Regions from separate parts of the Pseudomonas sp. UTLPPB19802 genome, predicted to be linked through region 1. Evidence: riboswitches for the same ligand, from Rfam matches in the RefSeq annotation. Region 1 holds a riboswitch; the other holds the start of a gene.
What was found. Region 1 has a riboswitch for cobalamin ahead of AC6I6U_RS19545 (CbtB domain-containing protein). Riboswitches for the same ligand answer to the same signal wherever they lie in the genome.

Region 1 (3,978 bases):
CAGCTCCCGCAACGCACACTCGCTCGGGCTTTCTTCTCCTTCACGGCCACCGCCGGCAAAGTCCCAGTGGCCGGGGTAGGGGATGCTGTCTTTCATGTCACGCAGATAGGTCAGCAACTGGTCGCCGCAGAGCAATGCCAGCTTGGCCCCGGAAAATGCCTGTTCGGACATGGATCGCTGCTCCTTTGGTTCAGGGTCGATAGAGATGGGCATGGCCAGCCCGGTATAGCGACGATTCGCTGAAGTGATCACTGCCCAGCACCCGTCCCACAAGAATCAGCGCAGTGCGCCGAAACCCCTTGGCCTCGACCTTGGCCTGGATATCCGCCAGCGTGCCCAGCACCCAGTCCTGGTCAGGCCAGGTGGCGCGATGGATTACCGCAATCGGGCAGTCCGCGCCGTAGTGGGGTGTCAGTTCCTCGACGATTTTCGCCAGATGATTGACTCCCAGGTGAATCGCCATGGTCGCCTTGTGCCGGGCCAGGTCGCCCAGTTCCTCGCCGGCGGGCATCGCGGTCTTGTCGGCATAACGGGTCAGGATCACGCTCTGGGAAATGTCCGGCAGCGTCAGTTCGGCTCCGAGCAGGGCGGCGCAGGCCGCGGTAGCCGTGACGCCGGGAATGATTTCATAACCGATGCCCAGTTCACGCAAATGGCGGATCTGCTCACCGATGGCACCGTACAGTGAAGGGTCCCCGGAGTGCACCCGGGCGACATCCTGTCCGCGGGCGTCGGCTGTCTTGATCAACTCGATGATCTGTTCCAGGTGCAGCTCGGCACTGTTGATCACCTGGTCGGCGCGGTGGCCGTCCAGCACTGCCATGGGTACCAGGGAGCCGGCGTAGATGATGACCGGGCAACGGCGAATCAGTCGCTGGCCCTTGACGGTGATGAGTTCCGGATCGCCGGGCCCGGCACCGATGAAATAGACGGTCATAAGCTTCTCTGAGCGGGATTTGCGCAAGGTCGTGCGTGCCAGTCACTCGGTACTCACCTGATGGTTTTCAGGTGCGGAGTCTGGGCCTACATGAATAACGCTCATGCAGGAAAGGGTGATTATCGAGGGTTTTGTCCTGTCCAGGCCAGCGCAAAGGTGGCCTGAGGGTGTTTCTGTCGTGAAATCAGCAGGCTTGCCGGTTCCTGGCCCAGCTGTTCGGCCAGGGCCAGCGCGGCACTTTCGGCGATACCATGGCAGCCGGTATGGGCGAATACCTGGCTGGAACGATGAGTCAGCCGTGGCTCGTAAGGTTGCAGCGCGGCGGCACTGAAGAACACCAGTGGTAGTTTCAGGTACCGGGCCAGCTCAAGCAGTCCCGGTTCACTGTGTTTGCCGTCGATGCTGGCCAGGCCCGAGATGTTCGCCGGGTCGATTCGGTGAGCCAGCAGGGCGTCTTCCAGCAACCCCAGCAGGATCGATGCCTCGCAACCTTGCCGGCAGCCGAAACCAACCGCGAGGGTTGGTTTCGTGTGGGGTGTTGTCATGCCGGGTATTGGCCGTCTTGTCTGCGGCGGAACATCCAGGCACTGATCAGGCCCAGGGCCAGCCAGAACACGGCGTTGGTCAGTTGCGAGGCGATCTTGAATTGTGCTTCCAGTGCTTCCGGCGCCAGGCTGGAATGTACCTCGGGTTGGGGAGCGCCGATCACATGGGGCACCACGACGATCGCCACGCCCAGCAACTTGATCGCCCAGTGCCGGCCAAACACCACCAGGGCGATAGCCACGGCGGTGGACGCCGCGGTGCTGGCCCACCAGATTTGCCGTTGCAACAAGTCTGCGGCGGCGGTGCCGGGCAGTTCCGGTGGCAGTCCGAGGGTCGGTGCCAGGCAGAAGGTTGCGTAGCCGGCCAGGCCCCAGAGCAGTCCCTGGGACGCGCGATTGGGCGCACGCAGGGTATAGAGCCCGGCTAGCATCAGGGCGAAACCGACCGCCACCACCAGGTTGCCGCCCGTTGTGGACAGCACGCGCTGCCAGCCATCTTCCGGTTCCCAGGCCTCTTCGTCGTGGCCCTCATGGCTGTGGCCGGCCATGGCCGTATCGGTGTGCTCGTGGCTCTCGCTGGCGGGGGCTTTTTCATAGGTCTCCGCCTGGAGAATCAACGGCGCGACCCAGAAACTTTGCAGCAAGGTCAGCAGCAGGGCGGCCAGCAGTCCGCTGAAACCGGCGGTTTGGGCAATACGCTTGATCATGGCCGGGTTCTCAGTGGCACGGGAAGGCAGCGCTGTGGCGCGTGTCGTGGGCGGCGTTGTGAACGGCGTCGATGTGCGAGAAGCCGGCGAAATACACCAGCAGGGCGCCCAGTACGCTGGCACCGATGGCGGCGACAAGGCGTTGGCTGCGGGTCGATGTAGCGGCGTTGGAATGGCTGGCGGTGGTAACGGACATGGCGCTTCCCTCTGGATTTTCAGCGGGCGGCCAAGCGCAGAAAAACCTCGCGGGTCGGGCCCGGAGGTTTCAACAGCGCCTGCCCACCGCAGGTTTGTCATTCGATTTTCCGGGCCGGTCTCCGGGCTCGCGAGGGGTTCCAGCCTGGCTCGAACCTTCCAGCATCACCTTCCCATGCCGAATGGCACAGTGGATCTGACGCTTCTCTCGCTTACCGTTGCGGGGGCAGCACCGGACTGGTCAAGCGTGATGAAGCATCCGCCGACGCACCGGTTTCCCGTTTCACCCTGTGAAGGGCACCCAGAACAGACGCGTAGGAAAACATGCCGTCGGCCGATGCGTCAACCGCGTCGACCGGTGCGTCGATGCTGGCTGAAGGCTTGGCAATGTCCAGCAGGCAGCTCAACTTAAAGTGAATTCTAGAAATATAAATATCAGTTAAAACATGGAGTTATATGATGCTTTTTATCTTGTTTCTAAGTTGGTCGATCGAAAACGGCTTGCCGATCACCTGCATGCCCGCAGGCACCTCAATGCTTTCGGCGTAGCCGCTGGCGAATAGCACCGACAGTTCTGGGCGGACCTGCCGTGCGCTCCTTGCCAGGTCACGGCCATCCATGCCCGGTAGTCCGACGTCGGTCATCAGCAGGTCGATGCTCGTCGCCCGGTTGTTGAGTATTTCCAGGGCCGAGTCGCTGTCGCTGGCCTCCAGCACATTGAATTCCAGCTCCTCGAGCACGTCGACGATCAGCATGCGGACAATGGCATCGTCTTCGACGACGAGGATGGTGGAACTGGCTGCACACATAGGATGGTCTTCCGGGAAAATGAACGCGGGGTAGGCAGGGCTGCCTGTCTTTGCATTGGTAAGCGGCCGAGCGGCACAAGTTCTGCTTCTTATACAAAAAAAGTCTGCTGTATAAGCGTTGAGGATAGCGGGTCTGGTTGATGCTGGGCAGTGCACAGCCGGAAAATGCCTTCTACGCTGTGAGAAAAATGAATCTTTTCCTCAGAATTACGGCAAAATCCTTAATTTTCAAGACTTCCTCCGGGGCCCGAAATGAATTCACCGTCTTCGGTTGATGAGCAAAGCTTCCGCAAACTTCTGAGTCGCAACATCAGTCTGCCCTTGGGCGTGGGTGTGCTCAGCGCAGTCTTCTTCGTTTCCCTGATCACCTATCTGCTGTCGGTGATCCAGTGGGTGCAACACACCGACCGGGTGATCAATAACGTCAACGAGGCGATGAAACTGTCCGTCGACCTGGAAACCGGCATGCGCGGTTTCCTGATCACCGGCGATGAGCATTTCCTCGACCCCTATGAAGTCGCCAAGCCGAAGATCGTTGCCGGGTTGCGCGGTTTGCAGGAGTTGGTGGCGGACAACCCGCAACAGGTCGACCGCTTCAGGCGTATCGAGGCCTTGCAGGACTCCTGGACCGAATATGCGCAGTCGATGATCGATCTGCAGCGCTCCAAGGGCGACTACCGCGAAGCGGTCAAGGCCGGACGTGGCAAGCGCCTGACCGATGAAATCCGCAGCGAATATGAAAATGCGATCGAGACCGAGCAGCAGCTGCGCCTGGCGCGCAACGA
Region 2 (3,978 bases), 2.2 Mb from region 1:
CCCGGCATCCCGGCAAGCCTGCGTCCACATCGAAACCGCCGGCCTTGGCATGATCAGGAGAGCAATCCACCGACTGCGGTGCCAACAGCGCGGCAACCGCCCGGGGATTGGACGGAAAATAGAAATGCACGTAGGAGGCAGTCGTGCGCCCCACACGGTAGACCGCCTCTGCCCCGCGCCCGCCATTGGGGCTCAGCCCACGGGCAATCGGCGTCAGCTCGGTGCTGGTCAACGAGTGGTGATAGGTATGCCCACGCAGCACGCCTTCCGGCAGTTCCACGGTCTGCAAGGCCAGGGCCGCCAGGCGCTTCTGCATCACCGCCTCGCCGGCCAGCAGGCCAAGCAGTTCGGCACGCTGGCCGTCGACGTCGGTCAACGCATCGAGCAGGTAAAGCATGCCGCCGCATTCGGCGAGCAGCGGCTTGCCTGCGGCATGGTGCGCACGGATCGCCGCCAACATCAGCTGGTTCTGCGTCAGTGTCAGATGGTGCAGCTCCGGGTAACCACCCGGCAGGTACAGACTATCGGCGTCCGGCAGCCCGTGATCGTGAATCGGCGAGAAGAAGCTCAGCTCAGCGCCCAATGTCCGCAACAGATCCAGGTTGGCGCCATAGATGAAAGCGAACGCCTCGTCGTGGGCGACCGCGATACGTACTCCGGCCAACAGCGGCTCGATGGAGACGACCTGCGGTGCTGCGAACTCGACCGCCGGCGGCAAGGCGACTTCGCAACTGGCCCCCAGGGCCTCGGCCGCAACATCGAGGCGGCGGTCCAGATCATTCAGTTCGCTGGCCTGGACCAGCCCGAGATGGCGGCTCGGCAGCTCGATCCCGGTCTCGCGGGAGAGTGCGCCATACCAGCGCAGGCCTTCGGTCAGGCTGCCTTCAAGCAATTGCGCATGCCGCGGGGTGCCGACCCGGTTGGCCAACACCCCGGCAAACGGCAGGTCCGCCTGGTAACGCGCCAGGCCCAGGGCCAGGGCACCAAAGGTCTGGGCCATGGCCGTGCCATCGATCACCGCCAGCACCGGCACGCCGAAGTGCCGCGCCAGATCGGCGCTCGACGGCGTTCCATCGAACAGCCCCATGACGCCTTCGATCAGGATCAGGTCAGCCTCGCCCGCCGCCTCCCAGAGCAACCGACGACTTTCCTCGGCACCGACCATCCACAGGTCGAGCTGGTACACCGGCGCACCGCTGGCACGCTCGTGAATCATCGGATCGAGAAAGTCCGGGCCACACTTGAACACCCGGACCTTGCGCCCTTGGTTCCGGTGCAGGCGCGCCAGCGCGGCCGTCACCGTGGTCTTGCCCTGGCCGGAAGCCGGCGCGGCGATCAGCACCGCCGGGCAATGACGCGGCTGACTCATAGTTCGATGCCTTTCTGCGCCTTGATCCCGGCCTGGAACGCGTGCTTGAGCAGGCCCATTTCGGTGACGGTGTCGGCCAGGTCGATCAGTTCCGGCTTGGCACCGCGGCCGGTGACCAGCACATGCTGCATCGGCGGTCGTGCTTGCAAGTCGCTGAGCACCTGGTCCAGATCCAGATAACCGTGCTTGAGGGCGATGTTCAGCTCATCCAGTACCACCAGGCCGATGTCCGGATTGGCGAGCATTTCCCGAGAGACCGCCCACGCAGCTTCGGCGGCCGCGATGTCTCGCTGGCGGTCCTGGGTCTCCCAGGTGAAGCCCTCGCCCATCACGTGAAAGCGCACCTGCTCGGGGAAACGGCGGAAAAACAGCTCCTCTCCCGTGCTGTTGCGGCCCTTGATGAACTGCACCACGCCGCACTGCATGCCGTGGCCCATGGCCCGGGCGAGCATGCCGAAGGCCGAGCTGCTCTTGCCCTTGCCGTTGCCGGTCAGCACCAGCAGCAGGCCGCATTCATTCGGGGCGTTGGCGATACGCTCGTCGATCACCGCCTTCTTGCGCTGCATGCGCGCCAGGTGGCGTTCGTCGCGATCGGGGGATTCGTTCATGGCAGCTCTCCGTTGGGGCTGGATAAGGCAAACGGCGAGCAGACACAGGCACGGCCGAAGCCGTCCAGCATCGCCCGCCGTGACGCTGTGGAATGGATCAGGCCGGTCTCCGGACTCATGAGCGGCGCGAACGCGGGACCGCGCGCCTTCCCGTGCCAGTGGCACAGTGGCAAAAAGCGCAGTCTTGACTCATTTACCGTTGCGGGGGCAGCGCCGGGCTCGCGCCTACCTGAGGGCTCACCGGCTTCCCTGTTTCACCCTGTCGACGGATCGCCACAGAGCACCTGAAACAAACCGCGAAGGTTAGAGGGTTGGGGGGGGAGCGTCAATTGAAGCCGACCGCCAACCTCGGCGAACCGGGACATGAACAGGCGAAATGGGCCAGGTCGGTGCCGACGCCGTGGCGGCCTTGCTCATCGAACCCATCACCGGGGCCCTGGATATCTGGCCCTGCCCAACGAGCTCCGGGAATACCTGTCATGACGGATGACCATTTCCAAGGCGGCCAGGAGCAACTCGCCAAAGGAGGGATTGAACCTGCGTCAATCCACCCCATCTACTGCTGGGCAAATACAAGGATTAATGGAGATTCAACATGTTCCAGCAGAAACACGCCGTGATCATTCTGCTTGCCAGCGGATTGGCTGCTTGTGGCGAAAGTTCCAGCCTGTCTGTGTCCGATGGAACCGGCCCATCGCCCAAGCTCCCGGAACCGAACAAGACCCTGATTCCCACAGTCAACATCGCCCCGGCCGTCGGCTGGCCCGAAGGCACCCGCCCCATGGCTGCCAGCGGAACCCAGGTCAACGCATTCGCCGAAAACCTCGACCATCCACGCTGGCTGTACGTATTGCCCAATGGCGATGTGCTGGTCGCCGAGAGCAATGCCCCCTCCAGACCCGATGACAATCAGGGGCTGCGCGGCTGGATTGCAAACAAGGTCATGGATCGCGCCGGAGCCGGCGTGCCCAGCGCGAATCGCATCACCCTGTTGCGCGATGCCAATCACGATGGGATCGCGGAAACACGCACGACCTTCATCGAAGGCCTGAACTCTCCGTTCGGCATGACATTGGTGGGCAATGACCTGTATGTGGCCGACACCGATGCCCTGCTGCGCTTTCACTACGAAGAGGGCGAAATCGCAATCAAGGCCCAGCCACAGAAGGTCGTCGATCTGCCCGGCGGCACCCTCAACCACCACTGGACCAAAAACGTCATCGCCAGCCGGGACGGCAGCAGGCTCTACGTCACCGTCGGTTCCAACAGCAACGTCGGTGAGAACGGCCTGGACAAGGAACAGGGCCGTGCGGCGATCTGGGAGGTTGACCCGGCGAGCGGCAAGCAGCGGATCTTCGCCTCCGGCTTGCGCAACCCCAATGGCCTGGCCTGGGAACCCCAGAGCGGAGCGCTATGGACGGCGGTCAACGAGCGGGACGCGATTGGCAGTGACTTGGTACCGGACTACATCACCTCGGTGAAGGACGGTGCTTTCTATGGCTGGCCCTACAGCTACTACGGGCAACACGTGGATGTCCGGGTATCACCGTCGGACCCGGCCATGGTGGCCAAGGCCATCGCCCCCGACTACGCCGTCGGCCCTCACACCGCCTCCCTCGGACTGACCTTCGCCCAGGGTAGCAGACTGCCGGCACCGTTCACCCAGGGCGCATTCATCGGCCAGCACGGCTCATGGAACCGCAAGCCCCACAGCGGCTACAAGGTGATCTTCGTACCCTTTGCCAACGGTAAGCCCAATGGCCAGCCAATCGACGTACTGAGCGGTTTTCTCGACAAGGAGGAAAATGCCATGGGCCGGCCGGTGGGCGTAGTGATCGACCGTCAGGGCGACCTGCTGGTGGCGGACGATGTCGGTAACAAGATCTGGCGCGTTTCGCCAGCCAAGTAGCCTCGACCCGAGCTAGCGCTTGCGACAGAGCGTCAGGCCATCCCCCACCGGCAACAACGACAGGTCCACCCGCGCGTCATCCTTCAAGGCCC

Region 2: it holds a riboswitch for cobalamin, as region 1 does, so the genes downstream of both, cobO (cob(I)yrinic acid a,c-diamide adenosyltransferase) here and AC6I6U_RS19545 (CbtB domain-containing protein) in region 1, are expected to answer to the same signal.

What each region holds. Positions count from the first base shown of each region.
Region 1 is NZ_AP048545.1:4,536,920-4,540,897, reverse strand. It holds gene AC6I6U_RS19565 (NUDIX hydrolase) at 1-171, opposite strand, end outside; gene cobM (precorrin-4 C(11)-methyltransferase) at 191-937, opposite strand; gene AC6I6U_RS19555 (cobalamin biosynthesis protein) at 1,057-1,482, opposite strand; gene AC6I6U_RS19550 (CbtA family protein) at 1,479-2,189, opposite strand; gene AC6I6U_RS19545 (CbtB domain-containing protein) at 2,200-2,385, opposite strand; cobalamin riboswitch at 2,481-2,704, opposite strand; gene AC6I6U_RS19540 (response regulator) at 2,837-3,193, opposite strand; gene AC6I6U_RS19535 (response regulator) at 3,446-3,978, shown strand, end outside.
Region 2 is NZ_AP048545.1:6,704,988-6,708,965, forward strand. It holds gene AC6I6U_RS29505 (cobyrinic acid a,c-diamide synthase CobB) at 1-1,369, opposite strand, end outside; gene cobO (cob(I)yrinic acid a,c-diamide adenosyltransferase) at 1,366-1,977, opposite strand; cobalamin riboswitch at 2,061-2,280, opposite strand; gene AC6I6U_RS29515 (PQQ-dependent sugar dehydrogenase) at 2,573-3,886, shown strand; gene AC6I6U_RS29520 (class I SAM-dependent methyltransferase) at 3,899-3,978, opposite strand, start outside.